3 regions of the Pseudomonas sp. C9-3 genome follow, and region 2 is predicted to be linked to each of the others. Evidence: predicted binding sites of a transcription regulator. Region 2 holds the regulator's gene; each other region holds the start of a gene.
What was found. Region 2 encodes FliA, which starts transcription of late flagellar genes. Its sites were predicted from a motif close to CTAAAGTTTNNNNNNNNNNNGCCGNTAA; they were not measured.
Positions count from the first base shown of each region.

Region 1: the regulator FliA is predicted to act here: its motif matches at 3,865-3,892, upstream of RS899_RS15030 (methyl-accepting chemotaxis protein).
Region 3: the regulator FliA is predicted to act here: its motif matches at 3,063-3,090, upstream of RS899_RS30955 (methyl-accepting chemotaxis protein).

Region 1 covers NZ_CP135919.1:3,368,906-3,376,535, reverse strand. The annotation lists gene RS899_RS15040 (alpha/beta family hydrolase) at 77-775, shown strand; gene cprA (cationic peptide resistance protein CprA) at 865-2,037, shown strand; gene RS899_RS15030 (methyl-accepting chemotaxis protein) at 2,253-3,818, opposite strand; gene acnA (aconitate hydratase AcnA) at 4,015-6,747, opposite strand; gene rlmM (23S rRNA (cytidine(2498)-2'-O)-methyltransferase RlmM) at 7,093-7,630, shown strand, end outside.
Region 2 covers NZ_CP135919.1:3,872,596-3,880,225, reverse strand. The annotation lists gene RS899_RS17565 (TPM domain-containing protein) at 1-82, shown strand, start outside; gene flhA (flagellar biosynthesis protein FlhA) at 224-2,347, shown strand; gene flhF (flagellar biosynthesis protein FlhF) at 2,363-3,673, shown strand; gene fleN (flagellar synthesis regulator FleN) at 3,838-4,665, shown strand; gene fliA (RNA polymerase sigma factor FliA) at 4,662-5,411, shown strand; gene RS899_RS17540 (chemotaxis response regulator CheY) at 5,609-5,983, shown strand; gene RS899_RS17535 (protein phosphatase CheZ) at 6,003-6,785, shown strand; gene RS899_RS17530 (chemotaxis protein CheA) at 6,817-7,630, shown strand, end outside.
Region 3 covers NZ_CP135919.1:262,530-270,159, forward strand. The annotation lists gene RS899_RS01220 (DUF1631 domain-containing protein) at 1-1,527, shown strand, start outside; gene ampD (1,6-anhydro-N-acetylmuramyl-L-alanine amidase AmpD) at 1,603-2,175, shown strand; gene ampE (regulatory signaling modulator protein AmpE) at 2,172-3,014, shown strand; gene RS899_RS30955 (methyl-accepting chemotaxis protein) at 3,241-5,271, shown strand; gene RS899_RS01240 (TatD family hydrolase) at 5,635-6,414, opposite strand; gene cra (catabolite repressor/activator) at 6,419-7,411, opposite strand; gene ptsP (phosphoenolpyruvate--protein phosphotransferase) at 7,615-7,630, shown strand, end outside.

The DNA.
Region 1 (7,630 bases), 500 kb from region 2:
CCCGGCAGGTTTTTTACGGCTTACGCCGCCCCTCCCCCTTGGGATAGGTACTAATTCGGAATTAGCGGAGTGAAGGATGGATAAAGGCCCGTCGAGGAATATTGATTCGGATCAATTGCCGCCTGAGACCCCTGTCGCGGGCGCATGCGGTCCTTTGTCGCTGCTGCGGAACCCGGCACGGCGCGAACTGTCGGCTACGCTGGTTCTGGCCCATGGCGCGGGTGCGCCAATGGACAGCCCGTTCATGGGCGATATCGCCGCGCGGTTGGCCGAACGGGGTATCTCCGTCGTGCGCTTCGAGTTCCCCTATATGGCTATGCGCCGCGAGGACGGCCGGCGGCGTCCGCCCAATCCGCAGAAGCACTTGCTGGAGTGCTGGCGGCAGGTTTACGCGCAGGTTCGCGCCGAAGTAGCAGGCAAGCTGGCGATTGGCGGCAAATCCATGGGCGGGCGCATGGCCAGCCTGTTGGCGGACGAACTGGGCGCCGACGCGCTGGTCTGCCTGGGCTACCCGTTCTATGCCGCCGGCAAGCCGGAAAAACCGCGCGTGGCCCACCTCGCCGAACTGAAGACGCCAACCCTGATCGTCCAGGGCGAGCGCGATGCACTGGGCGACCGCCGCACGGTCGAAGGCTACGCGTTGTCGCCGGCGATCCAGCTGCACTGGCTGGCGGCGGCCGACCATGATCTCAAGCCACTCAAGGCGTCCGGGCTGACCCATGACCAGCACCTGGAAACGACCGCCGAGCAGATAGCAGCATTCCTCGCGTCGTAACCACGCCTTAAGGCAAGCCTTCCTATCCTCGCCGCCGCCGGCTCTCTGGAGCCGGCGCCCCGCTTCCAGAGGACAGGCCGAAGGCTGCCATGAACACCGAATTCGCTGATCGCATTACCCCCCATTCTTCCCGCTTCACCCACGGCGCCGCGCACAGTCTGCTGCTGACGGGTGCCACCGGTTTCCTCGGCGGCGCTGTTGCCGCGCACCTGATTGCCGATGGCCAGAGCGAGGCGTTGCTGTTCCTGGTGCGCGCCGAAACGCCAGCCCAGGGCCTGGAGCGCCTGCGTGACAACTTGCGTCTGCACTGCGTGCCAGAGACTGCTCTGGAGCGCCTCCAGGGCCACCAGATCCTCTGCGGCGACCTGCTCGACACCGCCTGGATGCAGGGCGAGCGCGCTCGCCTGATGCGCGTGGAACAGGTGATCAACTGTGCCGCCGTTGCCTCGTTCTCGAAGAACCCGAGCATCTGGCCGGTCAACGTCGAAGGCACTTTCGCCTTCGCCCGGCTGCTCAGCCAGTCGCGTAACCTCAAGCGCTTCCTGCATGTGGGCACGGCCATGTGCTGTGGCCCGCAGCGTGAGTCGCCAGTGCGCGAGTCCTGGGATTTCCCGGACAGCGAGGAGCAGTTGGTGGACTACACCGCGTCCAAGGCCGAGATCGAGCGGCGCATGCGTGAAGAGCTGCCGCAATTGCCGCTGGTGGTGGCGAGACCGTCCATCGTGGTCGGGCATCGCGAGTTGGGCTGCCGCGCCTCGGGCAGCATCTTCTGGGTGTTCCGCATGGGCTTCGCCCTGGAGAGTTTCACCTGCGGCCTGGACGAGCAGATCGACGTGATCCCGGTGGATTACTGCGCCGAAGCGCTGGTGGCCCTGGCGCTCAAGCCGAAGTTGAGCCACAGCCTCTACCACATCTCCGCCGGCCACGGTTCGGCCTGCACCTTCGGCGAGATCGACCAGGCCTACGCCGACGCGCGCGGCGAAGCGCCGGTGGGCAAGCGTTACCGCAAGGTCAGTTCACAGGACCTGCGCGAACTGGCGGGCAGTTTCGAGAGCCGCATCGGCAAGGCCAATCCACGCCTGGTACTGCGCGCGCTGCGCCTGTACAGCGGCTTCGCCGACCTCAACTACCTGTTCGACAACCAGCGCCTGCTCGACGAGGGGATCGCTGCGCCGCCGCGCTTCACCGACTACGTGGACGTCTGCGTGCATTCCTCGCGGGATGTGAGCATCCCGGCGCAGATGCAGTGGGATTTCAAGTAGCCGGCTGAAGGCTGCGAGTGGGTGTGCGCTGTAGGAGCGAGCTTGCTCGCGAACCCGGCCCTGTCGTGGAGCTGTTCGCGAGCAAGCTCGCTCCTACAAAGAGCTGAGCCGCGAGGCGCTGGGCCGTAGGGCGAATAACCCGGAACGGGTTATCCGCCGTTTCAGGTTACGGCGGATAACGCTGGCGCGTTATGCGCCCTACGCGTTGTCTGGTCTCAGCGGTTGAACCGCTCTACCAGCGAGTACTGGCGCTGCGCGGTCTGCGTCAGTTCCTCGCTGAGCAGAGCGGTGCGCTGGGCTTCGCCGGACGTCTGGTCGGCGAGGTTGGCGATGGTGCTGATGTTGCGGTTGATCTCCTCGGCCACGGCGCTCTGTTCTTCCGCGGCGGCGGCGATCTGGGTGGCCATTTCGGTGATGTTGGCCACTGCGTCGCTGATGCCGACCAGCGCGCTATCCGCCTGCAGCACACGCTCCACGCCTTCGTCGGCCTGGCGGCGACCGGAGTCCATGGCGCGCACGGCTTCCGTGGCGGTGTTCTGCAGGTTGGCGATGAGCTGGTGAATCTGTCCGGTGGACTCGGCGGTGCGCTGAGCCAGCGAACGAACTTCGTCGGCGACCACGGCAAAGCCACGCCCCATCTCGCCAGCACGGGCGGCTTCGATGGCGGCATTGAGTGCCAGCAGGTTGGTCTGGTCGGCGATGCCCTTGATCACGTCCACCACGCCGCCGATCTGTTCGCTGTCGCGGGCGAGTTGGCTGACCGCCTCACCGGTTTCACCCACGGAACTGGAGAGACGCTGCATGGCCTCACGAGTCTCTGCGGCGATCTGTCGGCCCTCGGTGGTCAGGTCGTTGGCCTGGCGGGTGGCATCGGCGGTGCGCTGCACGTTGTCGGCCACTTCCTGGGTGGTAGCGGCCATCTGGTTGACGGCGGTGGCTACCTGCTCGGTCTCCTGACGCTGACGGTCGAGGCCGGCGGAACTGTGGTGGGCCAGTGAGTCGGCTTCGCGGGCCTGCTCGGTGAGCGTTTCGGCGGTGTCCTGCAGGCGGGTCAGACAGGTCTTCAGGCGTGCTTCCTGGCTGAGAATGGACATTTCCAGGCGCGCCTGTGCGCCACGGCTGTCGGTGTACATCTGTGCGATCAGCGGGTCGGAAGTGGTCTGCTCGGCCAGGCGCAGCAGGCGCTTGAGGCCGCGCTGCTGCCAGCCAAGGCCGGCGAGGCCCAGCGGGATCGACAGCAGGGCGGCCAGCAGGAAGCCCCAATGCGAATTCAGCCAGACGCCGATAAGGAAGCCGATCTGGCCGATCAGAATGAACGGCAGCCAGTCCAGCAGCACCGGCAACCAGCGGTCGCGAGCCGGAATGGCTGACTTGCCGGTGTTGATCCGTGCGTACAGCGCTTCGGCGCGGCGCACCTGTTCAGCGGTGGGTTTCACCCGCACCGATTCGTAACCGACGATCTCGTTGCGCTCATAGATGGGCGTGACGTAGGCGCTGACCCAGTAGTGGTCGCCGTTCTTGCAGCGGTTCTTGACGATGCCCATCCACGGGCGGCCCTTTTTCAGGGTGGCCCACATGTGCGCGAACACGGCGGACGGAACGTCCGGGTGGCGCACCAGGTTGTGCGGTGCGCCGACCAGTTCCTCACGGGAGAATCCGCTGATGGCGGTAAAGGCTTCGTTGGCGTAACCGATCACGCCGCGGGCATCGGTGGTGGAGATCAGCCGCTGTTCGGCGGGGAAGGAGCGTTCACGCTGGGTGATCGGCTGGTTGTTGCGCATCAGGCTGGGATCTCGGGCAAAGTCGGAAATGGTACGTCTGTCCAGCTTATCGGCCGCCGGATCGGAAATTTGATAGCGATCACAGAAAAATGTCAGAAGAGTGACGCCAGGATATGGACGATAGCCTATCGCCATCGGTCACGGAAATGGAACGAAAGAAGGAGGGCGGCGGCCCGTTGCAGGCCGCCGCACCGTTCTAGATCAAGCTGCGCAGCACATAGTGGAGGATGCCGCCGGCCTTGAAGTACTCGACTTCGTTCTGGGTATCGATGCGGCAGAGCACCTCGAAGCTGTCCTGGCTGCCGTCTTCGCGCGTCACCCCGACCTTGAGGTTCATATGCGGCTTCAGTTCGCCCGACAGGCCACTGATGCTCAGCACTTCCTTGCCGGTCAGCTTGAGCGCCTTGCGGTCCTGGCCATCCTTGAACTGCAGCGGCAGCACGCCCATGCCGACCAGGTTGGAGCGGTGGATGCGCTCGAAGCTCTCGGCGATCACCGCTTTCACACCCAGCAGGTTGGTGCCCTTGGCCGCCCAGTCGCGGGAGGAACCGGTGCCGTATTCCTTGCCGGCGATGATTACCAGCGGCGTGCCGTCCTGCTGGTAGCGCATGGCGGCATCGTAGATCGCCAGCTTGTCGCCAGTCGGTACGTAGAGCGTGTTGCCACCTTCCTCGCCACCGAGCATCTCGTTCTTGATGCGGATGTTGGCGAAGGTGCCGCGCATCATGACCTCATGGTTGCCACGACGTGAGCCGTAGGAGTTGAAATCGGCGTAGGCCACGCCGTGCTCGCTGAGGTAGCGTCCGGCGGGGCTGTCCTTCTTGATGTTGCCGGCGGGGGAAATGTGGTCGGTGGTCACCGAGTCGCCCAGTACCGCGAGGATGCTCGCACCGTCGATATCCCCGACGTTCGGCGGGGCTTCGGCGATGTGCTCGAAGAACGGCGGATGCTGGATGTAGGTGGAGTCGTCCTGCCAGGTGTAGGTCTTGGCGTCCGGCACCTGGATTGCGCGCCATTTCTCGTCGCCCTGGAAGACTTCGGCGTACTCCTTGTGGAACATCGCCGTATCGACTTTCTGTACGGCGTCAGCGATTTCCTGCTGGGTTGGCCAGATGTCCTTCAGATAGACAGGCTGGCCGTCCTTGCCGGTGCCCAGCGGGTCCCTGGTCAGGTCGGTGCGCACGGTGCCGGCCAGGGCGTAGGCGACCACCAGCGGCGGCGAGGCCAGCCAGTTGGTTTTCACCAGCGGATGGACGCGGCCTTCGAAGTTGCGGTTGCCGGAAAGCACCGAGGCGACCGTCAGGTCGGCCTGTTGCACCGCTTTCTCGATGGGCTCAAGCAGCGGCCCCGAGTTGCCGATGCAGGTGGTGCAGCCGTAACCCACCAGGTCGAAGCCCAGTTCGTCCAGGTAGCGGGTCAGGCCGGCGGCGTGGAAGTAGTCGGTCACCACTTTCGAACCGGGTGCGAGCGAGCTCTTCACCCAGGGCTTGCGCTGCAGGCCTTTCTCCAGCGCCTTCTTCGCCAGCAGGCCGGCGGCCATCATGACGCTGGGGTTGGAGGTGTTGGTGCAGGAGGTGATGGCGGCGATTACCACGGCGCCGTTCTTCAGCCGATGAGTCTGGCCCTCGTGCTGGTAATCGGCCTCGCCGGCCGCAATGGAGGCGCCCACGGCTGCACCGCCACCGCCTTCATTGAGCAGGCGGCCTTCCTCGCTGGGTACCGGTTTGATCTGCAGACCGAGGAAATCGTCGAAGGCCTGGCTGACGTGGCCGAGGGCGACGCGGTCCTGCGGGCGCTTCGGCCCGGCGAGGCTGGCTTCGACTTCGCCCATGTCCAGTTGCAGGCTGTCGGTGAAGACCGGCTCGTGGCCTTTCTCGCGCCACAGGCCCTGGGCCTTGCTGTAGGCCTCCACCAGCTTGACGACATCGTCCGGGCGGCCGGACAGGCGCAGGTAGCCCAGGGTGATCTCGTCTACCGGGAAGAAACCGCAGGTGGCGCCGTACTCCGGGGCCATGTTGGCAATGGTGGCGCGGTCCGCCAGCGGCAGGTCGGCGAGGCCGTCGCCGTAGAATTCGACGAATTTTCCGACGACACCTTTCTTGCGCAGCATCTGGGTGACGGTCAGCACCAGGTCGGTGGCGGTGATGCCTTCCTTCAGCTTGCCGGTGAGCTTGAAGCCGATCACCTCGGGAATCAGCATCGACACCGGCTGGCCGAGCATGGCCGCTTCTGCCTCGATGCCGCCGACGCCCCAGCCGAGCACGCCGAGGCCGTTGATCATGGTGGTGTGCGAGTCGGTGCCGACCAGTGTGTCGGGGAAGGCGTAGGTGCGGCCGTCCTCGTCCTTGGTCCACACCGTGCGCCCCAGGTATTCCAGGTTGACCTGGTGGCAGATGCCGGTGCCCGGTGGCACCACGCGGAAGTTGTCGAAGGCGTTCTGGCCCCAGCGCAGGAAGGCATAGCGCTCGCCGTTGCGCTCCATTTCGATCTCAACGTTCTGCGCGAAGGCTGACTGGCTGGCGAACTTGTCGACCATCACCGAGTGGTCGATGACCAGGTCGACCGGCGACAGCGGGTTGATCTTCTGCGGATCACCGCCGGCCTTGGCCATGGCGTCGCGCATGGCGGCCAGGTCGACCACCGCCGGCACGCCGGTGAAGTCCTGCATCAGCACGCGGGCGGGGCGGTACTGGATCTCGCGCTCGGAGCTGCGGGTCTTCAGCCAGCCGGCCAGGGCTTTGAGGTCATCGCCGGTGACGGTGTTGCCGTCCTCCCAGCGCAACAGGTTTTCCAGCAGGACTTTCAGGGACATGGGCAGTTTGCCCAGGTCGCCGAGACTCTTCGCCGCTTCAGGCAGGCTGTAATAGTGATAGGTCTTGCCGGCGACCTCCAGGGTACGCAGGCTGTTCAGGCTATCCACTGCGGGCATGACATTCTCCTCAGGCTTGGATTCTGCTCGTGATCGTCAGGCACGGCTGATGTCGGGTGCGCTAGCGATACTTGGCGAAAGTGCGTTCAACCGAGCTGATCCATCGCAGAAAAAGCGCGATTGGCGGCAAATTTCGCCATGCAGGGCAATCATCGGGCAGTCTTCTGGGCGGTTAGGCCAGAACACTCAAGCTAGACCGTCCGACGGGGTGTTGCCATCTGTTCTGGACCGTTCGCTGGGTGAACGGGTTCAGAACAAATGACTCTGTCTGTGGGACCATTCCTGTAAATCAGCATGAAACCTTCGTGGGCAGCCTCTATAGTGCGCGGCCGAGGAGACACCCCGATGAATACCCTGTTACTGCACTGCCGGCCGGGCTTCGAGAATGAGGTCTGCGCCGAGCTGTCCGAGCACGCCGCGCGCCTGGATATTCCCGGCTACGCCCGCGCCAAGCCGGCTACCGCCTACGCCGAATTTATCTGCATGGACGCCGATGGCGCCGAGCGCTTGATGCGCCAGCTGCGCTTCCCCGAGCTGATCTTCCCGCGCCAGTGGGCGCGAGGTACGGGCTTCACCACCCTGCCGGAGCAGGATCGCATTGGTGTGATCCTCGAGGCCCTGGCCAGCTTCCCGCAGTGCGGCAGCCTCTGGCTGGAGGTGTTCGACACCAACGACGGCAAGGAGCTCTCGACCTTCTGCCGCAAGTTCGAGAAGCCCCTGCGCGCGGCCCTGGTGAAGGCCGGCAAGCTGGTGGAAGACCCCAGCCTGCCGCGCCTGCTCCTGACCTTCCGCTCTGGCCGCGAGGCCTTTATCGGCGTGGCCGAGGCGCGCAACTGCGCCATGTGGCCGATGGGCATTCCGCGCCTGAAGTTCCCTCGCGAGG
Region 2 (7,630 bases):
CAGTTCGTCGTCCAGCGGCGGCAGCAGTTACTCCGGCGGTGGCGGTTCCAGCGGCGGTGGCGGCGCTTCCGGAAGCTGGTGATCCGGCCGCTCTGAGTCGGGCATTTATCGCGGTTCGAAGAAGTTGGAACGCTTCCTGCAAAACCCTGTGCGGATGCCGGTCTCGGCGTCAAAAGTTTGATCCGGTGGCTGCCTCGGCCACCCACGCGCAGGGGAAATTCGGGTGGATCGTACGCAACTGATCGGCACTGTTCGCAGCAACCTGGTAGGGCTCAGCCGAGGCAACCTCGGCGTGCCGCTGCTGCTGCTGGCGATGCTGGCGATGATGACCCTGCCCATCCCGCCGTTCCTGCTGGATGTGCTGTTCACCTTCAACATCGCGCTGTCCATCGTCGTCCTGCTGGTCAGCGTGTATGCCCTGCGCCCGCTGGATTTCGCCGTCTTCCCGACCATCCTGCTGGTCGCCACCCTGCTGCGCCTGGCGCTGAACGTCGCGTCCACCCGCGTCGTGCTGCTGCACGGCCACGACGGCCATGCGGCCGCGGGCAAGGTGATCCAGGCCTTCGGCGAGGTGGTGATCGGCGGCAACTACGTCGTCGGCATCGTGGTCTTCGCGATCCTCATGATCATCAACTTCGTGGTGGTCACCAAGGGCGCCGGGCGTATCTCCGAGGTGAGTGCGCGTTTCACCCTCGACGCCATGCCCGGCAAGCAGATGGCCATCGATGCCGACCTCAATGCCGGCCTGATCGAGCAGGCGGAAGCCAAGAAGCGCCGCGCCGAAGTAGCCCAGGAAGCCGACTTCTACGGCTCCATGGACGGTGCCAGCAAGTTCGTCCGCGGCGACGCCGTTGCCGGCCTGCTGATCCTGTTCATCAACCTCATCGGTGGCGTGGCCATCGGTGTGATCCAGCACTCGATGAGCTTCGGTGATGCCGGCAAGGTCTACGCCCTGCTGACCATCGGTGACGGTCTGGTGGCGCAGTTGCCCTCGCTGCTGCTGTCCACCGCTGCCGCGATCATGGTGACCCGTGTGTCCAGCTCCGAGGACATGGGGGCCCAGGTCAACCGCCAGATGTTCGCCTCGCCCAAGGCGCTGGCCATCTCTGCCGCCATCCTCATCGCCATGGGCCTGGTGCCCGGCATGCCGCACGTTTCCTTCGTTGGCCTGGGCGCCCTGGCTGCCGGTGGCGCCTGGATGATCTGGAACCGCCAGCGCCAGGCTACCCAGAAGGCCGAACAGGAAGCCCAGACGCAGCAGGAACTGCTGCCCGCCCAGCGCGCCGAGCAGACCAAGGAGCTGGGCTGGGATGACGTGACCCCGGTGGACATGGTCGGCCTGGAAGTGGGCTACCGCCTGATTCCGCTGGTGGACCGCAATCAGGGCGGCCAGCTGCTGGCGCGGATCAAGGGCGTGCGCAAGAAGCTGTCCCAGGACCTGGGCTTCCTGATGCCGTCGGTGCATATCCGCGACAACCTCGACCTGCTGCCCAATGCCTACCGCCTGACGCTGATGGGCGTCAGCGTGGCCGAAGCCGAGATCTATCCGGACCGCGACCTGGCGATCAACCCTGGCCAGGTGTTCGGCACCCTCAACGGCATCGCCGGCAAGGACCCGGCCTTCGGTCTGGAAGCCGTATGGATCGAGGCCTCGCAGCGCGACCAGGCGCAGTCCCTGGGCTACACGGTGGTGGATGCCAGCACCGTGGTTGCCACCCACCTGAACCAGGTGCTGCACAAGCACGCCCATGAGCTGCTCGGCCACGAGGAAGTCCAGCAACTGATGCAGCTGCTGGCCAAGACTTCGCCCAAGCTCGCCGAAGAGCTGGTGCCGGGGCTGATTTCCCTGTCGACCCTGCTCAAGGTGCTGCAGGCGCTGCTGCAGGAACAGGTGCCGGTACGCGATATCCGCACCATCGCCGAGGCCATCGCCAACGTGGCGGCGAAGAGTCAAGATCCCGCCGCGATGGTAGCGGCGGTTCGCGTAGCGCTGTCCCGCGCAATCGTGCAAACCATTGTGGGACTAGAGCCGGAGCTGCCTGTGATCACTCTGGAACCCAGGTTGGAACAGATATTGCTCAATAGTCTTCAGAAGGCCGGACAGGGCTCCGAAGACGGCATGTTGCTGGAACCCGGAATGGCCGAAAAGCTGCAACGCTCGATGGTTGAAGCGGCGCAGCGTCAGGAGATGCTCGGCAAGCCGGCGATTCTGCTGGTGGCAGGTCCCATCCGCGCGATGATGTCGCGATTCGCCCGGATGGCGGTTCCCACCATGAACGTGCTGGCTTACCAGGAAATCCCGGACAACAAACAAGTCACGATTGTCGCCACTGTTGGGCAGAACTGATTGAGGTCCAAGGCCATGCAGGTAAAACGCTTCTTCGCCGCCGATATGCGTCAGGCCATGAAACTGGTCCGTGACGAGCTGGGCCCGGATGCCTCGATCATCGGCAACCGCCGTGTCGCCGGCGGCGTGGAGCTGACCGCCGCGCTGGATTACCAGGCGCCGGTGGCCGCCAGCAAGCCGAACCCGGCGCTGGAAGCCGAACTGCGCAAGACCCAGGCGAAGATCGCCCAGGCCAAGGCGGACCTGTCGGCCCCGACCCGCGCAACCGATGGCGTGCGCAAGGACCGTCAAATGTACGGCACCGAAGCGCCGCGCCGCAGTGCTGCCGAGACCCTGGCCGAAGCCATGGCCGCGCCGGCCGCCCCGACGCCGGCTGCCGCCGGCCAGCAGGCGCTGGAAGCCATGCGCTTCGAGCTCAACGGCCTGCGTGAACTGATTGAAGTGCAACTGGGCTCCATCGCCTGGAACCAGCTGCAGAACCAGCGCCCGAAGCAGGCCAACCTGTGGCGTCGCCTGCAGCGCATGGGCCTGCCGGCCGACCTGTCGCGCAGCCTGCTGGAGCGCGTAGCCTCCATCGCCGATCCGAAGCAGGCCTGGCGTATGCTGCTGGCGCACCTGGCGCGCTCGATCAACACCCCGGAAACCGACCTGCTGGAGCAGGGCGGCGTGATCGCCCTGGTCGGCCCGGCCGGCATGGGCAAGACCACCACCTTGGCCAAGCTGGCTGCCCGCTACGTACTCAAGTACGGCGCGCAGAGCATTGCCCTGGTGTCCATGGACAGCTTCCGCATCGGTGCTCAGGAGCAGATCAAGACCCTGGGCCGTATCCTCAATGTGCCGGTGACCCTGGTCGATCCTGGCCAGTCGCTGATCCAGGCCATGGCGCCGCTGGCGCGCAAGCGTCTGGTGCTGATCGACACCGCCGGCCTGCCGGCCAATGATCCGGCGCTGCGCATGCAGCTCGAAGCGCTGTCGTCGCTGAGCCTGAACGTGAAGAATTACCTCGTGCTGGCCGCGACCAGCCAGAGCCAGGTGCTCAAGTCCGCCTGGCAGAACTATCGTTCCTGTGGGCTGGCCGGGTGCATCCTGACCAAGCTGGACGAAGCGGGAAGCCTCGGCGAAGCTCTGGCTCTGGCTATCAGCCAGCATCTCCCGGTAGCCTATCTGGCTGACGGGCCGAAGATCCCGGATGACCTGCATGTGGCACGCGCGCACCAACTGGTCAGCCGTGCGGTGAGCCTGCAGTCGCCGGAAGAGCCCAGCGAGGACGCCATGGCCGACATGTTCGCCGGCCTTTACCAGCAGCCGGTGCGTCGCGCCAGCTGAGGATTGTGAGCCCCGGGTGGGGCGTGGGGCGGCCGGTTGGGCCGCCCAAGCGATGCGGATGCTCTGCAAGATGATCCGCGAGCACCGGAAGCGGTGGAGCACCGCAGCCGGATTAGCCGAAACGCCAGAAGCGTGACGGTCGAATGACGAGACAAGGTATTGATATGGGCATGCATCCCGTTCAGGTAATCGCAGTCACCGGTGGCAAGGGTGGCGTGGGCAAGACCAACGTGTCGGTGAATCTGTCGCTGGCGCTGGCCGATCTTGGTCGCCGCGTCATGCTGCTGGACGCCGACCTTGGCCTGGCCAACGTCGACGTGCTGCTGGGCCTGTCGCCCAAGCGCACGCTGGCCGACGTGATCGAAGGCGAATGCGACCTGCGCGACGTGATCCTCCAGGGGCCCGGCGGCATCCGCATCGTCCCGGCGGCCTCGGGCACCCAGAGCATGGTGCACCTCACGCCGATGCAGCATGCCGGCCTGATCCAGGCTTTCAGCGACATCAGCGACAACATCGACGTGCTGGTGGTGGACACCGCCGCCGGTATCGGCGACTCGGTGGTGAGCTTCGTTCGCGCGGCCCAGGAAGTACTGCTGGTCGTCTGCGATGAACCCACGTCCATCACCGATGCCTATGCTTTGATCAAGCTGCTCAACCGCGACTACGGCATGACCCGTTTCCGCGTGCTGGCGAACATGGCCCACAGCCCCCAGGAGGGCCGCAACCTGTTCGCCAAGCTGACCAAGGTCACCGACCGTTTCCTCGACGTGGCGCTGCAGTACGTCGGCGCCATTCCTTACGACGAGTCGGTGCGCAAGGCGGTGCAGAAGCAGCGTTCGGTGTATGAGGCGTTCCCGCGCAGCAAGGCTTCCCTGGCCTTCCGGGCGGTGGCGCAGAAGGTCGACAGCTGGCCGCTGCCGGCCAACCCACGAGGGCACCTGGAGTTCTTCGTCGAGCGCCTGGTGCAACATCCCACGGGTTCGGCCGTATGACCGCGGCCTCCGGAGCGCGTATGTACAGCAAGGCACAGGCGCATAACTCCCAGGAACTGCTGATCCAGAAACACGCACCACTGGTGAAGCGCATCGCCTACCACCTGCTGGGCCGCCTGCCGGCCAGCGTGCAGGTGGAGGACCTGATGCAGGCCGGGATGATCGGCCTGCTGGAGGCGGCGAAGAAGTACGACGCGGGCAAGGGCGCGAGCTTCGAGACCTATGCCGGCATCCGTATCCGTGGCGCCATGCTCGACGAGGTGCGCAAGGGCGATTGGGCGCCCCGTTCGGTGCACCGCAACACCCGTATGGTCAGCGACGCCATCCGCGCCGTCGAGGCGCGCACCGGACGCGACGCTAAAGATCAGGAGGTTGCTGCCGAACTCAATATGAGCCTCGAAGATTATTACGGCATCCTCAGCGACACCCAGGGCAGCCGGCTGTACAGCTTCGATGACATGTTGCAGGACGGTGAACAGGGCGGTGGCCTTGCCGAAGACGCTTCGCATCACGACAACGAGCCGTCCCACGGCCTGGAAGACGAACGCTTCCAGGCGGCGCTGGCCGACGCCATTACCAAGCTGCCCGAGCGCGAGCGGCTGGTCCTGGCGCTGTACTACGACGAGGAGCTCAACCTCAAGGAGATCGGCGAAGTACTGGGCGTCAGCGAGTCCCGCGTCAGCCAGCTGCACAGCCAGTGCGCCGCGCGCCTGCGCTCGCGACTGGCGGAGTGGCGCGCGCGCTGAGCATCGGGTAGTTTCGCGGCTGCTTGTTCTGAGCGTAAAGCCTGAAAGGAATTTCCTTAGGCAAGTTATAGGCTTACGAATTTTTGGGTGACGTTCCTTTGACGCATCCACCCCAAAGAGCGCACGGCGCTCAATGAATTGACGGCACGCCCGCCAGGGCGCGTTTGGTATCGATGGAGGCAGGTTTGGACAAGAACATGAAAATTCTCATCGTGGACGACTTTTCCACGATGAGGCGCATCATCAAGAACCTCCTGCGAGACCTGGGGTTCACCAACACCGCAGAAGCCGACGACGGCACCACTGCGCTGCCGATGCTGCACAGCGGCAACTTCGATTTCCTCGTGACCGACTGGAACATGCCCGGCATGACCGGCATCGACCTGCTTCGTGCGGTCCGCGCCGACGAGCGCCTCAAGCACCTGCCGGTGCTGATGGTCACCGCCGAAGCCAAGCGCGACCAGATCATCGAAGCGGCCCAGGCCGGGGTCAACGGCTATGTGGTCAAGCCTTTCACCGCTCAGGTGCTGAAAGAAAAGATCGAGAAGATTTTCGAGCGGGTCGGCAGCTAAGGCCGGCATAGAGGGCGTCATGGATTTCAACGAATCCGCGGGTGACTTCGAGTCGACCCTGAAAAAACACGCGCGCGAATTGGTCGACTGCCTCGAACGCGGCGACGTTCAGACCGCCGTGCAACTGATCTCCGAGCTCAACCAGGCGCGCGACCGAGGCCTCTACCAGGAGGTCGGCAAGCTCACCCGCGAGCTGCACAACGCCATCGTCAACTTCCAGATCGATCCCAACTCCCGGCACGCCGAGGAGATGTCGCAGATCGCCGACGCGACCGACCGCCTGTCCTACGTGGTGACGATGACCGAGAAAGCGGCCAATCGCACCATGGACCTGGTGGAGGAGTGCACCCCGGTGGTCATGCACATCGAGACCCAGGCCAAGGAGCTGCAGGAAGACTGGTCGCGCTTCATGCGCCGCGAGCTGGGCGCCGACGCCTTCCGCGACCTGGCCAAGCGCGTCGAGCAGTTCCTCTACATCAGCGCCCAGGACAGCCGCAAGCTCTCCGCCCACCTGAACGACATCCTGCTGGCGCAGGACTTCCAGGACCTTACCGGGCAGGTGATCAAGCGCGTCACCAAGCTGGTGACCGAGGTCGAGTCGAACCTGGTCAAGCTGGTCTGGATGGCGGGTCAGGTCGATCGCTACGCCGGTATCGAGCATGACCACGACGGCATGCGCGACGCGGTGGAAAAAGAAAGATCGTCCAAGGGTGAAGGTCCGCAGATTGCTGCCGATACAAGAAAGGACGTCGTGTCCGGTCAGGACGATGTCGACGACCTGTTGTCCAGCCTTGGTTTTTAAGCGTCGCCTGACGCTGTAGAGGGAGCACCGAATGAGCTTCGACGCCGATGACGAAATCCTCCAGGACTTCCTGGTGGAGGCCGGCGAGATTCTCGAGCTACTGTCCGAGCAACTGGTCGAGCTGGAAAGCCGCCCGGAAGACATGGACCTGCTCAATGCCATCTTCCGTGGGTTCCACACCGTCAAGGGTGGTGCCGGCTTCCTCCAGCTGAACGCGCTGGTGGAGTGCTGCCACATCGCCGAAAACGTGTTCGACATGCTGCGCAAGGGCGAACGCCGCGTGGATGCCGAGCTGATGGACGTGATGCTGCAGGCGCTGGATACCGTCAACGTCATGTTCCAGCAGGTGCGTGACGCGCAGGAGCCGACTCCGGCGACGCCCGAGCTGCTCGCTGCCCTGTCGCGCCTGGCCGACCCGAACGCCGCCCCGGCCGAAGCTCCCGCTCCGGCCGTGGTCGAGCCTGTTGCGGAAGAAGCTCCGGCGGCCTACGGCGACATCACCGACGCCGAGTTCGAGCAACTGATGGATGCCCTCGAACCCACCGCTGACGCGCCTGCCGCACCGGTTGGCGCGGGTGGCGACGACATCACCGACGACGAATTCGAAGCACTCCTCGACCAATTGCACGGCAAGGGCCAGTTTAGTGCTGGCGCCAAGGAAGCCGCCAAGGCCGCCCCGGCTCCGCTGGCCGAGGCGCCGGCTGCCAGTGGTGGTGACGAGATCAGCGACGATGAGTTCGAAGCGCTGCTCGACCAGTTGCACGGCAAGGGCCAGTTCACCGGCGCGAAGGAAGAAGCCGCCGCTCCCGTCGAGGCTGCTGCCGCGACCAAGGCGGAGGAAGCTC
Region 3 (7,630 bases), 3.1 Mb from region 2:
GAGGCGGGCGAGCAAGCAGGCGCTGGCCAGTACATGGACGCCGACAGCCAGGCGGCCTTCGCAGCCCTGCGCGACCTGCTCTCGCAGGTGCGCGGCAGCGCAGCCCCAGCGCGCCCGATGCCTGCCGATGCGGTACCGATTTCCAGCAACGACCTGATGCGCCTGCTGTCCCACCTGCAGTCGCACCTGCCGGCGCAGAGCATCGATGAGATCGATGTGCGCCAGCACCTGGACCACCTGCTGACCCGCGTCAGCAGCAAGAGCGGCCGTTCCCGTGTGGTCGGCCAGGTGGACGAGGACGTCATCAACCTCGTCTCCATGCTCTTCGAATTCATCCTCGACGACCGCACCCTGCCGGATTCGCTCAAGGCCCTGATCGGCCGCATGCAGATCCCGATGCTCAAGGTCGCGGTCCTCGACAAGACCTTCTTCAACCGCGGCAGCCACCCGGCGCGCCGCCTGCTCAACGAGATCGCCTCGGCCGCCCTGGGCTGGGCCGAGCACTCCGACGGCCAGCGCGACCACCTGTACCAGAAGATCGAGCAGGTGGTGATGCGTCTGCTGAACGATTTCGTCGACGACCCGGCGATCTTCTCCGAGCTGCTCGACGAGTTCATCGCCTTCACCGGCGACGAGCGCCGTCGCAGCGACCTGCTGGAGCAGCGCACCCGCGATGCCGAGGAAGGCCGCGCCCGCGCCGAACTGGCCCGCCAGGACGTGGAAGGCGTACTCAATGAGCGCCTGCTCGGCCGCACCCTGCCCGAAGTGGTGGTGCGCCTGCTGCAGGAGGCCTGGAGCCAGGTCCTGCTGCTCACCTGCCTGAAGCACGGCACCCATTCCTCCGAGTGGGAAGGTGCGCTGGCGACCATGGACGACCTGATCTGGAGCGTGGAGCCCCACGAAGACCCGGACTCCCGTCTGCGCCTGCTGGAGATGGTGCCGCAGTTGCTCAAGTCGCTGCGTGAAGGGCTGGCTTCGGCTGCCTTCGATCCGTTCTCCACGGGTGAATTCTTCAGCCGCCTGGAAGGGCTGCATGTGCAGGCCTTCCAGCGCTACAAACAGGTCGAGGAAGCTCCGCTGCTTGACCTGGAAGACGACCTGCCGCTGCTGGACGATCCGCTGGATGCTCCGGCAGCCGCGCCCGCTGCTGCGCAGCCGGCCATGGTCGCGGTGGTCGAGGAAATCGTCCTCGCTTCGCCGGAACCTGCCCGCGTGGTGGAGCCCGAAGAGGCCTTCGCTGATGACGACGAGTCGCTGCGCAAGGTCGACGACCTGCGTGTCGGTAGCTGGGTGGAAATCCAGGAAGACGAAGAGCACAAGCTGCGCTGCAAGCTGGCAGCTGTGATCCGCCCGAGCGGTCGCTACATCTTCGTCAACCGCACCGGCATGAAGGTGCTGGAAAAGACCCGCATGAGCCTGGCGGTCGAGTTCCGTCGCAACGCCGTGCGCCTGCTCGACGATGCACTGCTGTTCGACCGCGCCCTGGAATCGGTGATCGGCAACCTGCGCCGCCTGAAGAACGCCTGAGCCCGCTGGCTGCGCGCCAGCGGGTGCATTTCCCCCGTCGCCTGCTTTAGAGTGGGGCTCTGCCAAGGAGTCTCCATGCAGATCGACCCCGAATCCGGCTGGTGCCTAGACGCCCAGCGCTGCCCTTCGCCGAACTTCAACGCCCGCCCCGATGGTGAGGAAGTCTCGCTGCTGGTCATCCACAACATCAGCCTGCCGCCCGGCCAGTTCGGTACCTGCAAGGTGCAGGAGTTCTTCCAGAACCGCCTCGCTGCTGACGAGCATCCGTACTTCGCCAGCATCTGCAGCCTGACGGTGTCCGCACACTTCCTCATCGAGCGCGACGGCTCGCTGTTCCAGTTCGTTTCCTGCAACTCGCGCGCCTGGCATGCCGGTGTGTCCAGGTTCGATGGACGGGAGAACTGCAACGATTTCTCCATCGGTATCGAACTGGAAGGCACCGACATCGAACCCTACAGCGACCGCCAGTACGAAGTGCTCGCCGAGCTGACGCGGCAGCTGCGCAAGGTTTATCCCGCGATCACGGCCGAGCGCATCCAGGGGCATTGCGACATCGCGCCGGAGCGCAAGACCGACCCCGGCGAGGCATTCGACTGGGCGCGCTACCTTGCCGATATCGGCGCGGCTGTGAAGAAGGAGTCGACATGAGTTTCCTGGTGCTGTTGCTGGTTCTGTTGGTCGAGAAGTTTTCCAGCTGGCGCGCACGGGTACAGCGTGACGGCTGGTGGCTCGGCTGGCTGGATACCGTGGGTGGCGTGAAGTCGCTGGTGGCGCAGCCCTGGCTCGCCCTGCTGGTGGCCATCCTGCCGCCGCTGCTGTTGCTGGCGCTGCTGCTGACCATTCTGGAGCCGGTGGCCTACGGCCTGCTGGCGCTTCCGGTACAACTGCTGGTGGTGGTCTGGAGCCTGGGGCGCGGCGATGTGCTGCGTGCCATCGGGCCGTTCCGCGATGCTTGGCGCCGTGAAGATGCCCAGGCGGCCTACCACGTCGCCGAGCGTGACCTGGGCGTGCAGGTCCAAGCCGATGGTGACGACGATCTGTTCGCCGTGGTGCAGGGCACATTGGTCTGGGAGGCCTACCAGGCCTTCTTCGCGGTGATCTTCTGGTACGCGCTGCTCGGCCCGGTGGCCGCGCTGGCCTACCGGCTGCTCGCCATTGCCGCCGAGCAGGGGCGCCAGCCGGTGCTGCGCGAGCGCGCCGCACAGTTGCGCCATGCCTTCGACTGGCTGCCGGCACGGGCACTCGTGCTGAGTTTCGCGCTGGTCGGCAACTTCGTCGCGGTGACCCGTACGCTGTTGCATGACCTGCTGGCCTGGGATGTACCTGCCGCTCGTCTGCTGGCGCGCGCCGGGTACGTGGCCGAAGACTTCAACGAGGGCGGCCTGGGCGCCAAGGGCGTCGCCAGCCTGGATGCTCTATGGCAGCTGCTGGTGCGCTCCGCCGTGCTCTGGTATGCGGTCTTCGCCATCTGGGCATTGCTGCTCTGAGCTCGCGAATCGGGCCGGCTGCCGCCGGTCCGATGATGGCATTTTAACCTTAAGTTACAGAACTCCCCGCCGATATCAGGTACACATCGATTCCAAAGCGCGAGATGACGGTCGCTGTACGACAGCGGCCGCGCCAATGAGCGCACGTGGCGACAACCCGTCCAGGGGCGCGCCGCACTATCCCCGACAAGCAACATAACAATAACGGGAACAGGAGACGTCTTTCGTGAGGACCGTGCTCTATCCGGCCATCGCGCTGATGAACCGTCTGAGCTTCGGCATGAAGTTCAGCCTGATCAGTGTGCTGTTTTTCCTGCCGATGCTGATTACCAACTTCTACCTGGTGCGCGACTCCTACCGGCAGTTCGTCAGTACCCGTGCCGAACTGGAAAGCCTCCAGTTGATCGGCAACGGGCTGCAGGTGCGCCGCCACCTCGAGTCCTACAACGACCTGTTGCAGATCAACGGGGTGCTTGGCCAGTCGAACAAGTCTTCCGGCATCGACTCGCGCATCAGCCAGTTGCACAAGGACCTGCAGGCGCAGATCCAAGCGCTGCAACCGGTCACCCAGGACGCCGAGCAGATCACCGAGTTCAACACCAAGCGCGATGAGTTGCTTGCCAGCCTGAAGGGCGTTGACGCCGAGGGCTCGCTGCAGAGCAAGTCGGCCATGGCGGCGCGCCTGCTCAGCGAAGTGCAGGTCTTCAACAAGCTGCTGGTGTCCCAGGCTGGCCTGAGCCAGGACGACGCCCGCGACCTGCGCCAGTTGGCCGAACTGATCACCTCCGGCACTCCACAGGTGACCGAGACCCTCAGCCAAGGCCGCACCATGGGGGCCAGCGCGCTGGGCCAGGGCTTCCTGAATTCCTCCACCAGCAGCAAGCTCGATGACCTGCTGCAGGAGCTGGAGAAGCTCCACGCCGAATACGGGCTCAAGCTGCAGGAAGCGCTGGGCGCCAGCGCTGCAGCGCAGAGCACGCTGGCCGCCGATGCCCAGGCCAGCCGCGAAACGATCAAGGCCATGGGTAAGCTGTTCGAGGACAAGGTGGTGATGGCCGACACCCTCGACACGCCCTGGCTTGACTTCTACGAACAGGTCAGCAAGGCGATCGAGCAGACCTATCGCCTGGACGACCATGTCCTGCAGTTCTTCGACGGCCAGTTACAGGCCCGCCTGGCCAGCAAGCAGCGGCAGATGGTGCTGCTGGTGGTGGCGCTGCTGGTGGTGTTCGTTTCCATCGTCTACCTCTACGGCGGCTTCTACGTCTCCACCCGCACCACCCTCAAGAGCCTGGGCAAAATGATGGAGCGCGTCGCCGCCGGCGACATGACCGTCAACTTCCAGGCCCAGAGCCGCGACGAGCTGGGCGAGCTGGGCGATGCCTTCAACCAGACCGTGTCGAAGATCCACGACCTGATCGAGCAGGTCGGCCGCACGGTCAGCGAAGTGGAGCGGCAGACCGTGCGCGTGGAGTCGGTTTCCGCCGAGAGCAACCAGGCGGTAGCCGGCCAGCGCAACCAGATCGAGCAGGTCGCCACGGCCATGAACCAGATGGCCGCAACCGCCCAGGAGGTCGCGCGCAGCGCCGCCGTGGCGGTGGGCAGCGCCCACAACGTGAACCAGGAAACCACCAGCGGCCGCGCCCTGGTGGCATCCCAGGTGGGCAGCATCCAGCGCCTGGCTGGCGAGATCGACGAGTCGGTGGCGGTGATCAACCAGCTGGCCGCCGACAGCGCTTCGATCAGCCGTGTGCTGGACGTGATCAAGGGCATTGCCGAGCAGACCAACCTGCTGGCGCTCAACGCAGCCATCGAGGCGGCGCGTGCTGGCGAGCAGGGCCGGGGCTTCGCCGTGGTCGCCGATGAGGTGCGTACCCTGGCCAAGCGCACCCAGCAGTCCACCGAGGAGATCGAGCAGATGATCGCTCGCCTGCAGAATGGTGTGGGCGCCGCCGTGAAGGCCATGGGCAGCAGCCACCAGACCGCCGATGGCACTGTCAGCCAGTCGGCCCAGGTGCAGCAGGCGCTGGAGAATATCCTCAGCGCGGTCGGCGCCATCGTCGATCAGAATCAGCAGATCGCCGCTGCGGCCGAGCAGCAGACCGCCGTGGCCCACGACATCGACCAGAACATCGTCGAGATCAACCAGGCCGGCGAGCGCACCTCCGAAGGTGCCAGCGAGACCGAGCGCGCCAGCCGCGAACTGGCCGGGCAGGTGGTGGAACTGAAACGACTGATCGGCGCGTTCCGCGTTTGATTCGCAAGATCCGGAGCGGACGCTGCGATCCGCCCCGCAACCGGGTTTTCGCCAGCAGACCGATGTCCGTGGGTCGCACGGATGCACCCCATCTCACGGGCATCGGTTTGTCGGTGAATTTACTTTGCAGAGGCAGCTGATTTCGGTCGAGATCCTGATGCCGATGCTTCCCCCTCACCCCAGCCCTCTCCCTCAGGGAGAGGAAGCCGCCCGTGCCGGCTGACGCCGAGGTTTCATCCTGTGCCGAACGGTCCCCTCTCCCGCTTGCGGGAGAGGGTTAGGGTGAGGGGCTATTGAATTTGTAGGAGCGGATTTATCCGCGATCAGCAGTGGCCGGAAACCAATCGCGGACGGAGTCCGCTCCTACCTCCAGCCAAACAGCTCCATCGCGTTGCGCGTGCTGGCGCTGGCCAGCTCTTCCGGGCTGATGCCCTTCAACTCCGCCAGTGCCACGCAGATATCCGGCAGATGTTCCGGGCTGTTGCGTACGCCGGGATACATCGACGGCGCCATGTCCGGCGAGTCGGTCTCCAGCACGATGGACTCCAGCGGTATCTCCGGCACCACCTTGCGCAGGCGGTTGGCCTGCGGCCAGGTCGGCGCGCCGCCCAGGCCCAGGCGGAAGCCCAGCTTGAGGTATTCGCGGGCTTCCTCGCGGCTGCCGGCGAAGGCGTGGACGATGCCCTGGCGTCTGGGCTTGTAGCGCTTGAGCGTGGCGATCATCGCCGCATGGGCACGGCGCACGTGCAGCAGCACCGGCAGCTCGAAGTCGATGGCGATGCGCAGCTGTTCCTCGAAGATGGCCTGCTGGCCGTCGCGGTCGAGGTCTTCCAGGTAGTAGTCCAGGCCGATCTCGCCCACCGCGCAGAGCTTCGGGTGGCCGGCCAGACGCTGCAGCCATTCGCGCAGGGCCGCGAGGTGTTCCGGCTTGTGTCGCGCCAGATAGATCGGATGGAGGCCCAGGGCGGCGTAGAGGTCCGGCTCGCTGTCCACCAGCGCCCAGACGTCCTCCCAGTTCTCGCGGAACACCCCCAGCAGCACCTGTCGTTCCACGCCCCGCTCGCGGCTGCGTTGCAGCACGGCGGCGCGGTCCTGCTCGAAGTCCGGGCAGTCGAGGTGGTTGTGGGTGTCGATCAGGCGCATCGCTTCACTCCGTGCGCAGCTTGAGGTTGCGCGGGATCGGGTGCACGCCGGGCGTGTAGCTGTTCTGTTCGATGGCGGCCAGCGCCAGGTCCAGCGCGCGCTCGGCGATCAGCGCGTGCTGCTGGGAAATCGCGTTGACCTTCAGCGGAACGAAGTCCAGCAACTGGGTATCGCCGAAGGTGGCAATGCGCAGGTTTGCCGGCCAGCCGCTGGGCAGCGCCTGGAGCACGTCGAACACGCCTTCGAGCAGCACGTAGGAGGTGGTGATCAGCGCGTCGGGCAACTGCCCCTGGCCGGCCAGCAGCTCCTCCATCAGACGCCGGCCACACGGACGGCTGAAGGTCTCGCCGTGCTCGACCAGCACCTGGCCCTTGTAATCGCGCAGGGCGCTGCGGAAGCCGGCGGCGCGTTCCTGGGAAATGATCAGCTCCGGCCGCGCGCCAAGCAGGGCGATACTGCGGGGCGCGGGCCTCAGCAGGCTGGCGGTGAGGCGGTGGCTGGCGTCGCGGTCGTCGCTGACCACCGAGCAGAAGCGCTGCGGGTCGAGTTGGCGATCCACCGCGATGATCGGCACGCCGTCAGCCTGCAGGCGGGCGTGGCTTTCGTCTCCGACGGGCAGGCAACTGGCGACGATGAGTGCGTCGCAGCGGCGTGCGCGGAACAGGTTGAGCACCTGGCGCTCGGTGTCCGGTTCGTCGTCGGAACAGGCGATCAGCAACTGGTAGCCGCGCGCCCGGGCACCTTGCTCCAGCAGCTTGGCGAGCTTGGCGTAGCTGGGGTTCTCCAGGTCCGGCAGGACGAAGCCCAGGGTTCGGGTCTGCCCGCGCCGCAGGCTGGCCGCCTGCTGGTCCGGGTGGTAGCCGTGCTCCTCGATCACCGCGCGCACGCGCTCCACCGTGGCGGCGCTGATGCGGCGCTGGACGGCCTTGCCATTGATCACATAGCTGGCGGTGGTGACCGAAACACCGGCCAGGCGGGCGATATCACTGAGTTTCAACGCGGGATGCTGCCGACAATTGGGGGCTTCAAGGATCACGCATTATCGAGTAACGTGCCAGTCTCAATAGGTGAAACGATTCAGCATTGCGCACGCAGTATTGCCTGAACCCTGTTCCTGCGCCGCAGCCTCTAAGCTGATCACCGTATAAGCGGATAACCGCCCCAGCGCCGGCACGCGCGAACGCCGGTGAGGAGAACGCGATGCTCGAATTCAACG